2 regions of the Undibacterium sp. TJN25 genome follow, and region 2 is predicted to be linked to the other one. Evidence: predicted binding sites of a transcription regulator. Region 2 holds the regulator's gene; the other holds the start of a gene.
The links. Region 2 encodes NrdR, which represses ribonucleotide reductase genes. Its sites were predicted from a motif close to CACNANATNTNGTG; they were not measured.
Positions count from the first base shown of each region.

Region 1: the regulator NrdR is predicted to act here: its motif matches at 6,479-6,492, upstream of ACO0LO_RS11950 (ribonucleoside-diphosphate reductase subunit alpha).

Region 1 covers NZ_JBMPPM010000004.1:391,648-401,792, reverse strand. The annotation lists gene ACO0LO_RS11980 (sigma-54-dependent transcriptional regulator) at 1-1,286, shown strand, start outside; gene ACO0LO_RS11975 (cytochrome C assembly family protein) at 1,388-2,209, shown strand; gene ACO0LO_RS11970 (PP0621 family protein) at 2,206-2,457, shown strand; gene ACO0LO_RS11965 (two-component system sensor histidine kinase NtrB) at 2,463-4,181, shown strand; gene ACO0LO_RS11960 (sigma-54-dependent transcriptional regulator) at 4,178-5,719, shown strand; gene ampD (1,6-anhydro-N-acetylmuramyl-L-alanine amidase AmpD) at 5,734-6,363, shown strand; gene ACO0LO_RS11950 (ribonucleoside-diphosphate reductase subunit alpha) at 6,711-9,629, shown strand; gene ACO0LO_RS11945 (ribonucleotide-diphosphate reductase subunit beta) at 9,798-10,145, shown strand, end outside.
Region 2 covers NZ_JBMPPM010000005.1:5,390-15,534, reverse strand. The annotation lists gene ACO0LO_RS13415 (ExbD/TolR family protein) at 1-117, opposite strand, end outside; gene tolQ (protein TolQ) at 117-812, opposite strand; gene ybgC (tol-pal system-associated acyl-CoA thioesterase) at 915-1,313, opposite strand; gene ACO0LO_RS13400 (SDR family NAD(P)-dependent oxidoreductase) at 1,447-2,193, opposite strand; ZMP/ZTP riboswitch at 2,481-2,632, shown strand; gene glyA (serine hydroxymethyltransferase) at 2,758-4,005, shown strand; gene nrdR (transcriptional regulator NrdR) at 4,118-4,570, shown strand; gene ACO0LO_RS13385 (energy transducer TonB) at 4,731-5,423, shown strand; gene ACO0LO_RS13380 (pilus assembly protein) at 5,665-9,900, opposite strand; gene ACO0LO_RS13375 (pilus assembly PilX family protein) at 9,909-10,145, opposite strand, start outside.

The sequences.
Region 1 (10,145 bases), on a different contig from region 2:
CGCTGGAGCTGGCAGGTTTCAGTGTACATGCCTGCGCCAGCGCCGAGCAGGCGCAGCACTACCTGAACGCCGGTTTCGCCGGCATCGTTGTTACCGACGTGCGCCTGCCGGGCATGTCAGGGCTGGATGTGCTGGCGCAGGTCATGGCGGCCGATGCCGATTTGCCGGTGATCGTCATTACCGGCCACGGCGACATCAGCATGGCGGTCAATGTCATGCGTACCGGCGCCTATGACTTTATAGAGAAGCCGTACGCGGCCGAGCGCTTGCAGGAGACGGCACTGCGGGCGCAGGAAAAGCGCCGGCTGGTACTGGAAAACCGTGTGCTGAAGCAGACCCTGGCGGCGCATCCCGATACGCCGGACCTGATAGGCCAGTCGGCGCCGATAGAAAAAGTGCGCAAGTTTATCCAGAATATCGGACCCACGCAGGCCGACGTACTGATCAACGGCGCTACCGGCACCGGCAAGGAGGTTGTCGCCAGGCTGCTGCACGCCAGTTCGGGCCGCAAGGGCGAGTTTGTCGCCATCAATTGCGGGGCCCTGCCCGAATCCATGTTTGAAAGCGAGATTTTCGGCCATGAGGCAGGTGCCTTCACCAGCGCCCAGAAGCGCCGCATCGGCAAGCTGGAATATGCGCATGGGGGCACCATTTTCCTGGATGAAATAGAAAGCATGCCGCTGGCGCTGCAGGTAAAGCTGTTGCGGGTATTGCAGGAGCGCAGGCTGGAAAGGCTGGGCGGCAATACGCTGATTGACCTAGATTGCCGCGTGATTGCCGCCAGCAAAATGGATTTGCTGGCCTTGAGCGCGGAGGGTAGATTCCGCGAGGATTTGTATTACCGGCTGAGCGTAGTCAGCCTGGCCCTGCCGCGGCTGAACGAGCGGCGCCAGGATATTCCACTGCTGCTCGCCCATTTCGTGCAAAAAGCCGCACTGCGCTATCGGAAATCCGTACCCGGCTGGGACGTCGCCCGGCTGGAGATGTGGAGGCAGCGCGACTGGCCCGGCAACGTGCGTGAATTGCGCAATTTTGCAGACAAGCTGGTGCTGGGTGTGCTCGATGACGAGCCAGGGGCATTGCAGTCGGGCATTGCCGGCGCCGCGCAGGATGGCGACACCTTGCCGAAAAAAATGGATGCCTACGAGGCCGGCCTGATCGCCGCCGCGCTGAAAGCCCATGGCGGCAATGTTGCCGCCACTGCCGAAAGCCTGGGAATACCAAAGAAAACCCTGTACGACAAGCTCAAGAAATACAGGCTGCTGGAAGCGCGCAATGCCGATTAGGCAAGCGGCGGGAGGCTTTTATGAAAGAACCCCGGAAGCTGCCGCGGCACCGAATCAGCGTGGAATGGAATTTCAACGCTGACATAGTGTAAACTTGTGCCATGCAAAACTATCTATCATTCCTGGCGGCCGCCCTGTATATCGGCTGCGTGTTCATTCCCGCGCAAAAACGGCTGTCTGTATCGCTGGTTACTGCGGCTGGCTGGCTGGTGCACGGCTTTGCGCTCTGGCAAACCACCTTTTCTCCCGATGCTGTCAGGGTAGGGTTTGCGGTCATGCTGTCGTCGGCGCTGTGGATATCGGTGCTGGTGTACTGGCTGGAAAGCCGTAATTTTTCACTAGATGGCTTGCGTGTGCTATTGCTGCCCAGCGCGGCGCTGATGGCGATCCTGCCGGTATTTTTCCCCGGCAGCGTGATTACGCTGGCCGGCCAGACTGTCATGTTTCCATGGCATATCGCAATTGCACTGCTGGCCTACAGCACACTGACCATTGCCGCCTTCCACGCCGTTGTCATGACTTTGCAGGATGCGCACCTGCACATGCGCCGCCGCAATAAGCCCGCAAAGTGGCTGAGTGCCCGTCTGGCTACCGCTGTGGAGCGGCTCCCCGCCTTGCTGACGATGGAAAAAATCCTGTTCCGGCTGGTGCTGATAGGCTTCCTGCTGCTGAGCCTGACGGTGCTGTCCGGCGTGATTTTTTCCGAGCAGGTGCTGGGGGTGGCGTTCAAATGGGACCATAAGACCATCCTGTCGTTGCTGTCCTGGCTGCTGTTCGGCATTTTGTTGGCGGGCCGCAAGTGGCGCGGATGGCGCGGCAAGACCGTGCTGAACTTCACGCTGACCGGTTTCCTGACGCTGCTGCTGGCGTATGTCGGCAGCCGTTTTGTGCTGGAAGTGCTGCTGCACAGGAGTCTGGCATGAGAATCCTGTTCTGGCTGGCGCTGTTTGTCGTCGTGATCCTGGCGCTGAAAAAGAAAGTGCAAACCGTCGCTTCCCCCGCGCGTGAACAGCAGGCGCCTCCGCCATCAGCCGGCAAGCCTGCCCGCGATGCAGAGGCCATGGTGTGCTGTGCAGCATGCCAGGTCTATATTCCTGCATCCGAGGCGGTATACAAGGGGCAACAGGTCTATTGCAGCACAGAGCATGCAGAGCAGGCAGGTGCCCGCTGATACCGATGCCCGCCGCGCCTACCTTCCGGCCTAACTACAATACCTTTGGGCGTTCACTGCAAACGCTGAACGTGTCGCGGGTCGTAGTGGCGATAGTGCTGCTAGGCTATCTCAGCCTGAAGAGCGGGCAGTTCTGGTCACCGGCGCAAATGCTGTTCCGGCAGACCTGCATGGTCTATCTGATGCTGACGGTCGGTTTTGTCTTGCTGAAAATATACTGGCCGCGGCGCTTCATGCTGCAGCTGGCCGCGCAGACCGCGGTCGATATCACGATTATTTCCATCCTGTATGTGGGCACCAGCGGCGCCAAGAATGGGCTGGCTATCCTGTACCTGTTCCCGCTGGCCGGAGCAGGCGTGCTGGCGCCGCTGGTATGGGCACTGTTTTTCACATCGATCGTGGCATTGTTCCTGCTGCTGGAAAGCGGATACCAGGCATTGCAGCTGGATGACGGCATCCCGATTTCCCAGGCGGGCTTGTATGGCGCCGCGTTTTTTGCCGTTGTATATGTGCTCAACCGGCTGGCGCGCAAGCTGATCTGGCAGGAAGAACTGGCGGCGCGGCGTGGCAAGGAGCTGGCCACCCAGCAGGCTATCAACCGGCTGGTGATTGCCGACATGGGCGATGGCTTGCTGGTCGTGGACCAGGGGGGGCGCTTGTTTGAGATCAATCCTGCTGCCGGGCGCATGCTGGGCGGCCTGCTAGGCAGCAATGAAATCCATTCCCGGCTGCAGGATTTTGCAAGCCTGAGACCGATTTCGGAGGCGCTGGTCGCCTGGCAGCAAAAATCGGCTCCGAGGGCCGAACCAGCCGATCCCGACACTGCGCTGGTCGCCGTGCGGCTGCTGGACGACAGCCGCAACGACGACGCCGGTGCCGATAGCCGGCGCGAGTTCGTTGCCCACCTGAAGCTCAGGTTTGTCGCGGTGGACAGCAGCGACATTGCCGTCATCGACCAGGACCGCGGCGATTACACCATCATTTTCATTCAAGATGTGTCCGAAATCGAGAATCAGGCACAGCAGCTCAAGCTGGCATCGATGGGGCGCCTGACAGCGAGTATTGCGCATGAGGTAAGAAATCCGCTGTCGTCCATTTCGTATGCTGCATCGCTGTTGGGTGAGGATATTCCGCACGATACCCAGGCCCGCCGCCTGCTGAAGATCGTCGATGACAATGTGCTGCGGCTGAACCAGCTGATCGAGGACATCCTCAAATTGTCGCGCAAGGCGCAGACGGACCTGGAGCCCTTCCTGCTGATACCGGTTATCCAGGAGATAGTGCTGGACCTGAATGAAACCCGCGGACTGGCGTCCAGCCTGATCTATGTCGATCACAGCGTCAATTTCAAGGTACAGTTCGACCCCATGCACCTGCGTGAAATTGTGATCAACCTCTTGTCCAATGCGATACGCTATGCCAGCGGCAAGCCGGCCAGCATCCGGATATGGGCCTATGCGGGGCAGCCGGACAGGCAGGAACTGCATATTCAGGACGATGGCCCAGGCATCAGTCCTGAGGTGCGCTCCCATTTATTCGAGCCTTTTTATACCACCTCCAGCAAGGGAACCGGATTGGGATTGTATATGGCGCGCGAACTTTGCCTGAATAATCATGCTTTGCTGGATTATGAATACCGGCTGGAAGAGACCCAGGCGCCGCATACCGCGCCACAGTCGCTGGCAGGCCGTTTTGTCATCAATTTTTCCGTGGACAAGCCATGAGCGCCAAAGAAATCCAGAGTGTGCCGCGCATCCTCGTCGTTGACGATGAGGCGCACTTGCGCGAGCTGCTGGAAATTACACTGATTAAGATGGGCCTGGACGTGGACAGTGCCGAGTCGCTGGCGGCAGCGCGGGCCTGCCTGGCTAAGGCCAGCTATGCGCTGGTGCTGACCGACATGCGGCTGCCGGACGGTTCCGGCATGGAGCTCGTGTTTGAAGTCGGCGCGCATTACAAGACGACGCCGATTGCGGTGATCACCGCCTTCGGCAGCGCAGACAATGCAGTGGTGGCGTTGAAGGCCGGTGCTTTCGACTACGTATCCAAGCCGGTGGCACTGGACCAGCTGCGCAAACTGGTCCGGTCCGCATTGCAGATGAATGAAGCTCCGGCTTACCCGGATAATGCGCAGTCCGGTCCCGCCAGCGTGGGGATAGGGGACGGTGAGGGCGGCACGCCGGTAGTCTCCGTGCTGATAGGAAAGTCGGCCGGCATGCAGGGTGTGCGGGGCCAGATCAGCCGTCTCGCTCGCAGTATGGCGCCGGTGATCATTACCGGCGAATCGGGTAGCGGCAAGGAACTGGCCGCGCGCGAAATCCATACCCATAGCGCGCGCGCGGGCAAACCGTTTATTGCCGTCAACTGCGGCGCCATCCCCGAGACGCTGATGGAGGCGGAATTTTTCGGCTATCGTAAAGGCGCGTTCACCGGCGCCCAGGATGACAGGGAGGGCTTTTTCCAGGCCGCCGGCGGCGGTACGCTGATGCTGGACGAGGTGGCCGACCTGCCGCTGGCGATGCAGGTCAAGCTGCTGCGCGCGATTCAGGAGCGCCGCGTGCGCAAGGTGGGGGCTACCGTGGAAGAGCCGGTGGACGTCAGGATCATCAGCGCCACCCACCAGAACCTGGCAGACTGCGTGACGGCAGGCAAGTTCCGGCAAGATCTTTATTACCGGCTGAATGTGATCGAGCTGGGCTTGCCGCCGCTGCGCGAGAGGCTGGAAGACATCGCTGAACTGTCTGCCGCAATCCTGCAGCGGCTTAGCCCCCCTGGCGAGGCCATCAGCCTGTCTGCGGACGCGCTGCAGGCACTGAAGGAATATGAATTTCCCGGCAATGTGCGCGAGCTGGAAAATATCCTGGAGAGGGCGGTCGCCTTTGCCGACAACGGCCATATAGAGCAGGAAGACCTGGCGCTGCGCAACGGACGGAATGGCAAAAGCGACCGCAGCGCGAGTGAAGCCCCTACCGGGGCTGAAGTCCTGCCTGTATCGGTATCTTCGGCCGCTACTATTGCTGAAGGCGGGGCTGGAGAACCGGCAAGCCAGCCGGTACAGGAGCCTAGAGGCGATGACATATTTGCCGCGCCCGATTTGCCCTGCAGCCTGCCCGACTACCTGGAGAGGATAGAGCGGGAGGTCATACGGCGGGCACTGGCCAGGACACGCAATAATCGCACGCAGGCGGCCGAGCTGCTGGGCGTGAGTTTCCGCCAGCTACGCTATCAGATACAGAAGCTGAAGATCGGCGACGAGGAATAAGGAGATCCCCGCCCATGAGCGCATCCGTTGCAGGTTCCGGCCTGCTGATCGGCGAAGACGGCTGGTGCAGCGGCGCCGACCGGCTGGAATCTCCGAATGCGAACGAACGGCCGGACGGCACGGCCATTTCGCTGTTGGTGATTCACAACATCAGCCTGCCTGCCGGCCGCTTCGGCGGTCCTTATATTAGTGAGCTGTTCCTGAACCGGCTGGATTCCGCTGCCGACCCCAGCTTTGAATCGCTGCGCGGCGTGCAGGTGTCATCCCACTTCCTGATCCGGCGCGATGGCAGCCTGCTGCAGTTTGTTTCCGCCGCCAGGCGTGCCTGGCATGCCGGCGCCTCGTCGTTTGGCGGTCGCAGCGGCTGTAATGATTTTTCCATCGGCATAGAACTGGAAGGCAGCGACGCGCTGCCGTTCGAAGCCAGCCAATACCGCATGCTGGCCGATCTCAGTGCCGCCTTAATAACAGCGTATCCGCTGACGCATGTCACCGGGCATTCGCATATCGCACCCGGCCGCAAGACCGATCCCGGCCCCCATTTCGACTGGAAATTTTACCGCCGGCAGGTACAGGAAAATTTCGCAACAGCGTCAAGGTTAGCACTCACTCACGCGATACCGACCTTTGTATTCGACGTTTGAAAAAGTCAATCGGCGCAACGACTTTTATATCGATTAAATAATTCTCTTTTTAGCAAAGAAAGCGGTTGCATTGCCCGCATAGCGGCACTAGAATTAGTGCAAATCAAGGCTTGTACACTATATCTAGTGGTTTTTATTTGTTTCCCTACCTTGCTTTTGTTTTCGGTCTGAAGTAAAAAATGACGCTGTTTATGCTGAAAAACGACCGGAAAAGAAGCGATCCGGCTTTGCAATACACCGCAACACCTTGTTTATATTGATTAATCCGACAATGCCCGCAACTAGCTTGTAGTACTGCTGCGTGGCGCTGCCGACTCGTACTTAATAATGCTGACCCTGGAGGCGAAATGCACTCTTCAATTGAAATATCCACCCCTTCGACACCTGACCTGGCATCGGTAGCATCGCAAGCCGCGCACAATGCAAATAGCGCCGCCGCGCAAGGTTCCGGTTACAGCGAATACCGCATCATTCGCCGTAACGGCGCCGTGGTCGGTTTCGAACCGTCCAAGATTTCTATCGCCGTGACCAAGGCTTTCCTGGCGGTGAATGGCGGCCAGGGTGCAGCGTCGGCGCGCGTGCGCGAGCTGGTGGAACAATTGTCTTCCAATGTCGTGTCGGCGCTGGTGCGCCGCCAGCCTACCGGCGGCACTTTCCATATTGAAGATGTGCAGGACCAGGTGGAACTGGCACTGATGCGTTCCGGCGAGCATGACGTTGCCCGCGCCTATGTGCTGTACCGCGCCAAGCGCATGGAAGAGCGCCGTTCGCAGGTCGCCCCTGCCGCAACGGACACTGCGGCATCCCCTTTGTATATGATCGTTGACGGCCAGCGCCAGCCGCTGGACGTGGCCCAGGTGCGCGCGCTGATCAGTGCCGCCTGCGTAGGACTGGAAAACCTGGCAGATGCCGAAGCGATCCTGGCAGAGACATTGAAAAACCTGTACGACGGCGTGCCTGTCGAAGAATTGTACAAATCGGCCATCCTGGCAGCGCGTGCACTGATGGAAAAAGAACCGGCCTATAGTCAGGTCACCGCCCGCCTGCTGTTGCATACAGTTCGCAAGGAAGTGTTCGGCAAGGAAGTCGCACAGCAGGACGCCGCCGCCGAGTACATCGACTATTTCCCTAAATTCATCAAGAAGGGTATAGAAGCCGAGCTGCTGGATTCCAAGCTGGCCCAGTTCGACCTGAAAAAACTGGCGGATGCGCTGGTTGCCGACCGCGACTTGCAGTTCGGCTACATCGGCCTGCAAACTTTGTACGACCGTTACTTCCTGCACGTCCGCGATACCCGCATAGAAATGCCCCAGGCTTTCTATATGCGCGTAGCGATGGGTCTGTCGCTGAACGAAATCAACCGCGAAGCCCGCGCGATCGAGTTCTACAACCTGTTGTCGTCATTCGACTTCATGAGCTCCACCCCGACCCTGTTCAACTCCGGCACGCTGCGTTCCCAGCTGTCTTCCTGCTACCTGACCACGGTCGCCGACGATCTGGATGGTATCTACGAAGCAATCAAGGAAAACGCCTTGCTGGCCAAATATGCCGGCGGCCTGGGCAATGACTGGACTCCGGTGCGCTCGCTGGGTGCCCATATCAAAGGGACCAATGGTAAATCGCAAGGCGTTGTACCGTTCCTGAAAGTGGTCAACGACACTGCTGTGGCCGTCAACCAGGGCGGTAAACGCAAGGGTGCGGTCTGCGCCTACCTGGAAACCTGGCACATGGACATCGAGGAATTCCTGGACCTGCGTAAAAACACCGGCGATGACCGTCGCCGCACGCACGACATGAACACCTCCAACTGGATTCCCGACCTGTTCATGAAACGCGTGATGGAAAAAGGCGACTGGACCCTGTTCTCCCCATCCGATGTGCCTGACCTGCATGATAAATACGGCAAGGCGTTTGAGTTGGCCTATACCGGCTACGAAGCGAAGGCCGCCAGCGGCGAGCTGAAACTGGCGAAGAAAGTCGCTGCGCTGGACCTGTGGCGCAAGATGCTGTCGATGCTGTTTGAAACCGGTCACCCATGGATCACATTCAAGGATCCTTGCAATATCCGTTCGCCGCAGCAGCACGTCGGTGTCGTGCATTCGTCCAACCTGTGCACGGAAATCACACTGAACACCAACGACAGCGAGATCGCAGTCTGCAATCTGGGCTCGGTCAACATGCCGGCGCACATGAAAGACGGCAAGCTGGATCACGTTAAATTGAAAAAAACTGTAAGCACAGCGATGCGCATGCTGGATAACGTGATCGACATCAACTATTATGCAGTGAAGAAGGCACGCGATTCCAACTTGCGCCACCGTCCGGTCGGCCTCGGCATCATGGGTTTCCAGGATTGCCTGCATATGATGCGCGTGCCGTATGCTTCCAACGAAGCAGTGCAGTTTGCCGATACATCGATGGAAGCGGTCTGCTATTACGCTTATCTGGCATCGACCGAACTGGCGGAAGAGCGTGGCCGTTACAGCTCATACCGCGGTTCCTTGTGGGACAGAGGCATCCTGCCGCAGGATTCGATGAAGCTGCTGGCCGAAGAACGCGGCGGCTATCTGGAAGCGGATATGTCGGAAAGCATGGACTGGACACTGGTGCGCGACCGCATCAAACAGTACGGCATGCGTAATTCGAACTGCGTGGCGATTGCGCCTACGGCAACGATTTCCAACATTATCGGTGTTGCTGCCTGTATCGAACCGACTTACCAGAACCTGTATGTAAAGTCGAACCTGTCCGGCGAGTTTACAGAAATCAATGAACACCTGGTGCGTGATCTGAAAGAGCGCGGCTTGTGGGATGAAGTCATGATTGCCGACCTGAAGTATTTTGACGGCAGCCTGGCAAAAATCGACCGCATCCCCGAAGATCTGCGCGAACTGTATGCAACGGCGTTTGAAATCAGCCCATCATGGCTGGTGGAAGCAGCTTCCCGCCGTCAGAAATGGATCGATCAGGCGCAATCGCTGAATATCTATATGGCAGGCGCGTCCGGCAAGAAACTGGACGAAACCTATAAGCTGGCATGGCTGCGTGGCCTGAAAACCACCTACTACCTGCGTACCATAGGCGCAACACATACAGAGAAATCGACCAGCAAGACCGGTGCTCTGAATGCGGTGGCAGTCGATGGCGGCAGTGGCGGCATGATGGCCAGCACACTGGCAGCAGCGCCGGAACAAGAGCTCGACGGTCCGGCATGCGTGCTGCGCCCAGGCGATGCCGGCTTTGAAGAGTGCGAAGCCTGCCAGTAAGCAGCGGCTGTAAGTGAATCAGCGGTGCCTTGTTGCAGAGACGGGCGCCGCAGCAATAAAAGCAGGAGCGGCCGGCAGATGCATTGCCGGTTGTTTCAAGGCAGATACAAATGCAAGGCCGGAATGCGGGAATACAGCAGTCCGGCCGGCAATGAAGAGGAATAAAAGATGCTTTCTTGGGATGATGAAGTAGCGCCGGCAGCACCACAGCGGCCCGCAAGCCAGCCGGACACGGCTTACCAGGCACGTTTGCAGACGCAGGATGTGGCGCTGAACCCGTCGCTGGTCGTCAAGCAGGTTGCCGCCGCGCCAGAAGAACTGGCCCGCCGCGTCAACGCCGCCGACAAACGTATCATCAACGGCAAGACCGATGTCAACCAGCTGGTGCCGTTCAAATATAAATGGGCGTGGGACAAGTATCTGGCCGGCTGCGCCAACCACTGGATGCCGCAAGAGATCAACATGCAGCGCGACATCGAGCTGTGGAAGAACCCGAACGGGCTGACCGAAGACGAA
Region 2 (10,145 bases):
CATGGGGGAAGCCACCATGAAGATCACCAGCAGCACCAGCATCACGTCGATATACGGCACGACGTTGATCTCGGCCTTGAATTTGCGTTTACGTTCGCCACGTAGCGTTGAAGCCATTAGCGAGATTGCCTTTGCAGGATGTTGGAGAACTCTTCGATAAAGGTTTCAAAACGGATTGCGAGCCTGTCGATATCGTGCGAATAGCGGTTGTAGGCGAGCACAGCGGGAATTGCCGCAAACAGGCCGATGGCCGTTGCGATCAGCGCCTCTGCAATGCCGGGAGCCACTGCCGCCAGCGTTGCCTGCTGCACGTTGGCCAGGCCGCGGAAGGCATTCATGATGCCCCAGACCGTGCCGAGCAAGCCGACATACGGGGAAACTGAGCCTACCGACGCCAGGAAGGACAGGTGTGACTCCAGCGCATCCATCTCGCGCTGATAAGACGCACGCATCGCGCGTCGGGCGCCGTCCAGCATGGCGCTGCCGTCCATCGTGCCCTTGTTGGCAGTTTTCACCTTGTGGTATTCGCTCATCCCGGCTTCGAAAATACGCTCCAGCGCACCGGTTTTGTTGGTATTGCTGCGGCGGTTGGCGGAAGCCGCCTGATACAGTTCGACCAGGCTGCCGCCGGACCAGAAGCTGCGTTCGAAATCTTCGGTCTGCGCGCGCGCCCTTTTAATTGCGAACATCTTGCTGAAGATATAAGTCCAGCTAGTCACGGACACACCCAGCAGCAGCAGCATCACCAGTTGTACCGGGATGGATGCATCGGTGATCAGCGTAAGAAAGGAAAGATCTTGGGTAACGGTCATAGTGTTTAAAGTTGACGTTATGATTATAAACAGTTTGCAATGGTAAATACTATGCAATAGTTCGGGGGATTGGCGGTGTGCTGCCGTACCGAAACAGCAGCTTTACTGAATTTTGCCCAGTACGTCGGCCGGTATTGCGCTGGGGCGCAGGCTGGCAGTGCCGACACAGCCGACCTTGATCCTGCCGGTGGCCAGGCAACAGGTTCCACACCAAGCTTCCTGCACGAATTGTACAGAAGCACGACCCAGCTTTTCGACCACCACCGTGATTTTCAGTTCATCATCCAGCTTTGCCGGTGCATGATACTCGACTGCAGTGCCCTTGACGACAAACATGACTTGGTGCGCCTGCGTCATCTGCTGCTGGCTGATGCCGGCGGCGCGTAGCCATTCTGTCCTGGCGCGCTCGAAAAATTTAAGATAGTTGGCATAGAAGACGATGCCGCCCGCGTCGGTGTCTTCATAATAGACCCGGATGTTCCAGCTAAAATTGTCCTGCATATTCCTGTTTCAAAAAATCGGGAAACCAGGCAAGGCAAAGCCGGAGCTTGCCGCCTGATTCCATTGTGCCGCCGGAAAACCGTTGTTGGTATCAAAGAGTATCAGGAACTGCACTCGCCAACACGGCGTTTTTTCAACTACGCTTGATATTCAACGGCCCATACCCCTGGCAAGTCGGCATCATTTCTATGATGTTGACATTGATGTGCGGTGGCAACGTCGCTATCCAGTAGGCTGTTTCTGCAATATCCGCTGCGGTAAGCGGCTGCGTACCTTCATACACCTTGGCGGCAGCGGCATCATTGCCCTTGTAACGGACATTGGAAAACTCGGTGCCGCCGCACAGGCCTGGTGCAATATTCGTGGCACGCACACCGGTGCCGACCAGATCGGCCCGCAGGTTCAGGGTAAACTGGTCAACAAACGCCTTGGTGCCGCCATACACATTGCCGCCCGGATATGGAGTGGAACCGGCAACAGAACCCAGGTTGATCACCAGGCCGGTGTTGCGCTGGACCATGTCCGGCAAGACCGCACGCGTGACGGTAACCAAACCCTTGATGTTGGTATCGATCATCGTTTCCCAGTCCTCCAGCGAGGCCTGGTGTGCGGGCTCAGTTCCCAGCGCCAAGCCGGCATTATTGACGAGCACGTCTATCTGCTTCCATTGAGCCGGCAAGCCCTGCAACGCGGACTGCACCGACGCTTTGTCGGTAACGTCCATCTGCACCGGCAGGACTGCGCTGCCCAGTTCAGCAGCCAGCGTGCTCAGCCTGTCGATGCGGCGCGCCGCCGCAATGACCTTGTGGCCGTGGCGCGCGAACTTGCGCACCATTTCTTCGCCAAATCCTGAGCTTGCACCGGTTATTAGAATGATCATGGTTTTCCTTGTGTATGTGACAGACCTGCGTTAACGAAACTTAGGGAATGAGGGAATGCGTAGTGCCAGGCCCATATTTTAGAGCTTGTTGACAAATTAGTCTTGCGGCTTACAGATTCCGGACTTTACCGCAGCAAGCTGGCTTGCCAGGTGCCTTGCCTTGTCTCTTTAGCCAGCCCTATCCGACCTTTTAAAAATTTCCAAAAGGGAAATATAAATTCCTGTTATTGATGCGCGTTGCTTAAACTTGCTGAAATCGGGTGCGTAACGTAAAATTTGGGCACCATTTCGTCTCACGTAACTGGCGAAAACGTCCAATCAGGTGTGTTCTGTAAAGAATATGCGTGCTATAGCGGCGGAAGATGGGTATCCATCGGGAAGCGTGAGATTCTTCAGGTCTGTTGCATAGAGACCTTAGCCGTACGCCTGGGTAGCCTGGATGGTAAAAGCGATTAAGGCTGCCTATCCCCTATTTGTCCAACGAATGTACTGCAGCGTTGTACGGCAAATGAACAGGATGGGCGCCTGATCCACCACACTCACCTTTACGACAGGAAGATAGCCATGTTCGCAAAAAACCATACCCTCGCCAATATCGATCCGGAATTGTTTGCCGTGATCCAGAAAGAGAATCATCGCCAGCAGGAACACATCGAGCTGATCGCATCGGAAAACTATACGTCACCGGCAGTCATGGAAGCTCAGGGTTCGCAACTGACCAACAAATATGCGGAAGGTTATCCTGGCAAGCGCTACTACGGCGGCTGCGAGTTCGTTGACGTCGCAGAACAGCTGGCGATAGACCGCATCAAGCAGCTGTTTGGCGCGGAAGCCGCCAACGTGCAACCCAACTCCGGTTCGCAGGCAAACCAGGGAGTGTTCTTCGCCGTGCTGAAGCCGGGCGACACCATCATGGGGATGTCGCTGGCCGAAGGCGGCCACTTGACCCACGGCATGCCATTGAATATGTCCGGCAAATGGTTCAACGTCGTGTCCTACGGACTGAACGACAAGGAAGAGATCGACTACGACGCGATGGAGCGCCTGGCGCATGAAACCAAACCAAAGCTGATCATCGCCGGCGCATCCGCTTACTCACTGCGCATCGATTTCGAGCGCTTTGCCAAAGTCGCCAAGGATGTCGGCGCTTATTTCATGGTGGACATGGCGCATTACGCCGGCCTGATCGCCGCAGGCGTTTACCCGAACCCTGTACCGTTCGCCGATTTCGTTACTTCAACTACGCACAAATCGTTGCGTGGCCCGCGTGGCGGCATCATCCTGATGAAGGCTGAACACGAAAAAATCATCAACTCCGCGATCTTCCCTGGCCTGCAAGGCGGCCCGCTGATGCACGTGATCGCCGGCAAAGCAGTAGCCTTCAAGGAAGCGCTGACGCCTGAATTCAAGGCCTACCAGGAACAGGTCGTCAAAAATGCGGACGCCTTGGCAAAAGCATTGATAGAACGCGGTTTGCGCATCATCTCCGGCCGTACTGAATCCCACGTCATGCTGGTGGATTTGCGCGCGAAGAAAATCACCGGCAAGGAAGCAGAAAATATTCTGGGTTCCGCACATATCACCTGCAATAAGAATGCGATCCCCAACGATCCGGAAAAACCATTCGTCACGTCCGGCATCCGGCTGGGCAGCCCCGCGATGACGACCCGCGGTTTCAAGGAAGCGGAAGCTGCCAAGGTGGGCCATTTGCTGGCTGACGTGCTGGACAATCCGCATGATGCAGCGACCATAGAACGCGTGAAGGCTGAAGTCAAAAAACTGACAGACGCTTTCCCGGTCTACGCTTCATAAGAGACGCCTAGAAACAAACCTGGTCGGCGCTACGCGAAGGGTAAAGAGTTCGTGTCGCCGGCCCGGTCATTTGCAGTAAAAACCTTCACCTGCGGTCATCCACAATAATTATATGAAATGCCCCTACTGCCACCACGACGACACCCAGGTCATCGACACGCGCGCGCCTGAAGACGGCAATACAATACGCCGCCGCCGCCGCTGTACGCAATGCGACAAGCGCTTTACGACCTATGAACGCATAGAACTGGCAATGCCGGTGATCGTCAAGAAAAACGGCAGCAGGACGGAATTTGAAACTGGCAAACTGCGAGGCAGCCTGATGCTCGCTCTACGTAAACGCCCGGTCTCGGCAGAAGCCGTCGATACGGCCATCCAGCGGATAGAAGAAAAACTGCTTTCCAGCGGCGAACGGGAGGTCAACTCCGGTTATATTGGTGAGCTGGTAATGCGGGAGTTGAAGCGTCTGGACAAGATTGCCTATATCCGTTTTGCTTCGGTGTACAAGAGCTTTGAGGATTTATCGGAGTTTGCCGAGGCGATTCAGGAAGTGAAGAAAAACTAGGCGCCGCCCCAGCTTGCGCAACTCACGAGCTTTTTCATCAAATAATGGCCAATACCACTCTAAGGTCTTGAGTAATCGCCCGCTAACCGGCATATATTGCTAAAAGCCGATTTTTATATTTCTGGAAGACTTTCTGAATGGAGCTGGCACGCCACCGAGTATGAAGTTTTCACTATCCAGATCGCTCACACTCATCATCCAGGAAAGCGAACAACTCAATAGCGTATCCTTTCGCGCGCTGAGTATGCTGCTCTCTACTACGGCACACGTCCTTCTTTATCTGTCCATAGGAATTTCACATGGAGAGCGTGGTGATCGATTTAAAGAAGGTACGGCAACCCAAAAAAACCTGACCATCCATTTACTTCCGCAATTGCCGGATAGCACAGAGTCTACTCAGGTTGCCGCGGAAGAAACGCCATCAAAAAATATGGAAGATGAGCAGAATAATCCAGCCGGCGAGCTGATAGGCAATCCAGAAGAAACGGCAAAAAAGATGGCGCCGCTTTTTGAGGTGACGCTGCCGCCGGAGCCTTATTATTTCACAACAGACCTTTTGACCGAAAAACCGAAGGTTGCACAGGATTTACCACCCGATTTGGCACTGTCTTTAGGCACAGCAGGCGCCCGTGCGGCGATATTACGATTACGTATCAATGAAAATGGTGAAATTGACGAAGTCATCGTGGAAGACAGCAATTTTTCCGAAGAGGAAAAAGAGCGTATCATCGCCGCTTGCAAAAAGATGAAATTCAAACCGGGCAGGTTAGATGAAATGCCTGTCAACACTGAAATGCGAATTGTATTATCTATAGACAGCGGCGCGCCTGCGTCATCAAAGAAAGCCCGTTAAGGCTATTTCCGTCTCCTGACTTGGACATGCTCCTACGCGGCATAGCCAAAAACAGCGCATCTGCGAAATTTCATCCATATGTTTCGGCGAGCATTCCATTCCGCTCCAAATAGGGAGGGCTGTATTGGAATCTGCTCGGGCCACGTAGTTTTTCCAGCTTGTTTCCAAATCAGAATACACCAAGAAAAAAGCTCCTGCAGACGCAAGAGCTTTTTTAATGTCTCGATCAACGAACTGATGTCTACTGCCCTGGAATCAGCTCGCGCCATATGACCCTGGTGGAGTGGTAGGCGGAACCGCTTGCACCGTCGGGAATCGGATCCTGCGGTTGTTTCGGTGTCGGATCATCAGACGTTACAACAGATACGCTACGCGAGCCATCCGGTAAATACACGATATTCATACCGACAATAGGGTGATCAAATTTTTGAGAAACAACACCGTTGGTCCCTAGACTATGGCCTGTAAGATAATCAAAATAATTAAGATAGCCATATCCTGCAGGGGAACAAACTGAGCTTGAATTCCCAGAGGGAACCGTTGAAGGAACGAATAAAGTTCCCGCATCCAGCATAGGGTCAACATTCACCCGTTCGCCGGAATCAGGCAGATCTACAAACCAGCCCAGGTCCTTCTTGAAATCGACCGCGACAGGCGTAGTCTCAGCGCGAGTACTACCAGTACCTGAAATGGTTTGCTTGATCAGGGCCGTCCGAAGTGTGGGCAAAGTAGCTGTCGCATTATCGTCTTTGATTGCATAAATACTTTGACCACCGGTGCTAAGCAGATCGCTGATTTCCAGATATTTGCCCGTGCCCACAAAAACTACCCTAGTGCCATTGACATTACCAAGCATAGGTTCTGTAGTGATGGGTTGAAAATTGTTACTTGCATCTTTCAATGTCGCCAACTTAAGCACAGTACCTGCATTAACATCGAAGCGCCATAAGTCGCCGTTTAAATCACCGCCATATGCAGGACCTGCGGTATTGTTAATCTCCGCACTGTCTGCCCAGACGGCCAGCTTAGCCAGCCCGCTGGGTGACGCAGAAGTACCAGATTTATCAGTGATACGGGGAGAGCCGGTTGCCGTATTTACTGGAGCGCCAGTATACGCATCTCTGACCAACACTACACCCTCACCTGTGCCTGGCGACGTGTTGTTATAACCGGAAGTCAGCAACACAACCCAAGTGCCATCAAGCTTTTTAGTGATGACAGGATGGCCAAAACTATATCCAACATCGGCATCCGTATTTTGGTCAATTTCCCACAACAGCTTTGGCTGAGCCGGGTCGGTAATATCCAGCGCATAATATCCGCGGCCGCCGCCGTTGAGGCCTGCAACCAATATGGTATGCCAGGCGCTACCACTATAGACATCGGCAATAACCGGGGCGCCATTTACAAAATTTGCATGCTTGGTCGCATAGTTATTGTCGGCAAGAACCCATAAGTTGGGAATGACCATTTTTGGAATATAGGCCCATTTTTCTATCCCCGTGGTAGCGTCAAACGCATGCAGCATGCCATCATTGGAGCCGACATACACCATCTTTGCCCTGCCCGGCGACCCTCCTGGTGTTCTGTTTGCAATAAACTGCGCATATCCCGCGTCGGTGTAGCTGAAATTGGGTTTGCCGACAAAAGCTGGCTGCGACTCCGTGATATCACCCAATGTCACATCCCGCTGACGGAACAAGCGGTTGTCAACATTATTGGTGATATCGTTATTTGATGAGTTACCATCATACTGTGTCTGGCCCCGCAGGTAATTTACCAGGTTGCTGCCTTGCGCCTTGCCTTGTTGAACGGAGCTGAGCGCGGTCCACTGGCTCAAATTTGAACTAAGGAAGGTCCCAGAAAAATATGCCTGCTGGGCAGTAGACAAATTAGCATAGGTGAAATCGGTAAAAGCTCCGCTAGCATTCGAAATGTATATTTTTCGGCTATCGCTGGAAGGGCCAACCAGTCCACTCATCGTACCGCTGCAAGCATTGATACCCGCTGTAGTATCTACCCCAATATTTTCAGCGCACCATGTGGCGCTTTTGCTGACGGTACCGTCCGACGGATCAAGAGTGCGCCTCTCCAGGTTACCCGTCCATTTCACCGTGGTATAACTGGCGAGAAATACGTCGCTATCACCTGTCACAGGATTCAAGGTACTGGTTGCTGCCGCCGCGCCGGCGCCTTTTGCAGCGGCGATGGCTCTTAATGCACCGTTCAGTCCAGTGATCAGTTGCGAAGGATCTTTCGCACTAAAATAGGTACCACCGCCATTGACTGCCGCATGCCACAAATCGTCAACAGCAGTTTCCGTGTTATTGGCTGGGACTGGCCAATTGGTATTGCCAATATTATGCGTTAGATTATAAAAATCCCCCGAAGTGGCGGTCGCATAATTGGCCGTGTAATTTAATACGCCATTTACACCCAAACCCAAGGTAAACGTTGTCATCCTTTGTGTGGAGTAGTTGGCATCCGAGTCGCTACATACGTCCACTCCGCTGATATTACCTGAGCAATTATTAAATTTAGAATTGCGCAAATCCGTATCGAAAAAATACTTACCGACGTCGGCCAGCGTAAATGATGTCGGTGTGGGTCCCTCATACTTAGGGCGCGAATTCGGATCGCTATCCAGATTACCTATCTGTGAAGTCCCAGGCACGTCGTAGATGATGCTTTCATTATCACCATTCCAATAACCGTCTGTCGTCAATAAAGCAAAATTTTGTTGGCAGGAGTACTGAATAGGGTCATCGACTGCGGCCAAGCGCGACGTCGAATTCAGCTTATATCCCGCATACAACCGGCCTACACGATCCAATCCATCCCGTAGCGGTGTATTGCCACTGGGTGTGGAGCTAAATAATTTTTTGTACCACAGATCTTTAACACCCCCAGTACCCGCTGCAAAAGCGGCGACAGGAAGATAATTAGTGCCATAGATATCGATGAAGCCGACGCGGTATTTGTCGTCCACGGCCTGGAACGCGCGACTCACGGAAGTCTTCATCATCTGCATACGGGCCTGGTAATAAGTAAACCAGTTAGCAAAATTCGTCATTTCCTCCGTGTACGTGCATGTCGCGCCGGCACAGTCAGTGCGTGTCGTCGCTTTTGGATAAGTTTGCCCACTGACGATGTCGGTGCGAACGAAAGAACCGTAGTATCCGGCAGGAACTGCTGGAATAGCAGGGACTGCTGCTGTAGCGTCCTTGTAGCCGCTGAATGTACCTGTAGCAGTCGGAGCAAGAGTACAAGATCCGCCTGAAACCGCGGTAATGTTAACCGTGGTTGTCAAATTACCAGCGGAGACGGGAGCAGTGATTGTCACAGAATTGCCGCTACTGGACAACGTATAGCCGTTAGCACCTTTTCCATTGAGATCACTCGCAAGCGTAGTCGTAGATGTTTCCAATGGAGTTGCGGAAGATAAAATGCTGGTGCTGTTGCTCGACAATTTCATTGCCGAAATCCCGGCTTTTTTGGGATTAGAGCAACTGCTGAAAGTTATCGAAAAAGTTACAGAGGCCGGTACCGCGGCCTGTGCGGGCTTAGCAGCAGAGCCGGCAACCGGTTGGGTAAAAAATCTGGTTGGATAGCGTGGAACGGTAAAACCCGTGGTCGTCACCCTGGCCCTCTGGCAAAGCCCTGCAGCAGGAATATCTGCGTCGGCAGCAGCAGCCGTCTTGCACCAGCGAACCGTGGCAGGAATGGTAAATGCGCCCGAGGCAGTTGGCTGGCAATTAGTTAAATTATCAGAATCGCAGTACTCGCCTGCATTAATCGTATAGTAGTGTGGGCCAAAAGTACGGGCCACCGTCGTCGGCGCTACCGGGGAGCCGGTCGCTACAAATCCACTACCGGTTGAAGTCGTTGAATGCACAGTGGTGTAAGCTTTACCGTTCACCGTACCTGGCAAGATGTGATTATCGTTTCGAAGGCAATCCCCATATTGGTTATCTGTGCACCATTCAGTATCGGCATAACCGGTAACAAGATTTGTGCTGCCGTCACTGGTCTTGAAGGCATTGTTGTTAACCGAAGTCCAGGAAGTTTGGTTAGGCCACTCCGTGCCATCCGCATTCATTGCAGGCGAATATCTGATCGTAGGATTGTAGTAAATACCGTTATAGTCAGCGCTTTGATACGGTGCCTGATCGACACATGATCTGTTATAGGCAGGATTCTTTGTCCCATCGGGATTCGTTACCCCATCATTGCCTGTGTTCTTGCACAGCGAAGCTTCTCCTACATAATCACCCAAGTACTTATTGGCCATACTTCCCGACTCATCCAGGATGAACATCAGGTTGGGCTTCACTGTGGTGGCAGTGGCGTTTGCCAGTGGGGCCGTTGCCAAATTCACCGTAGCGGCCAATGCAGGCAAAGGCATGATGATATTGAGGGACAATCCTACGCATACTATGTTGCGTAAGGCCTGCCGTAAATTTATATGGGCATTCATGGGGGCTCCTAATAGGTAAATCCCTGGATGTAGCTGACTGTGTTTCTTGGCCCGGTAACCCTTGATGTAATCCTGTAGAGGGGAATCTTCCCTCCCTGCCGGCCATTCGCTAATGTTTCGTTTTTAACGTTTTTCGAACTGGTATCCGATTGAGAATCGCTAAAAAGGCAATTCGCATCTGAAAGCGCTTGATTTGCCGTGCGGCACATACGCTGGATGATGTAACGTACCGAGTTACCGCTGGC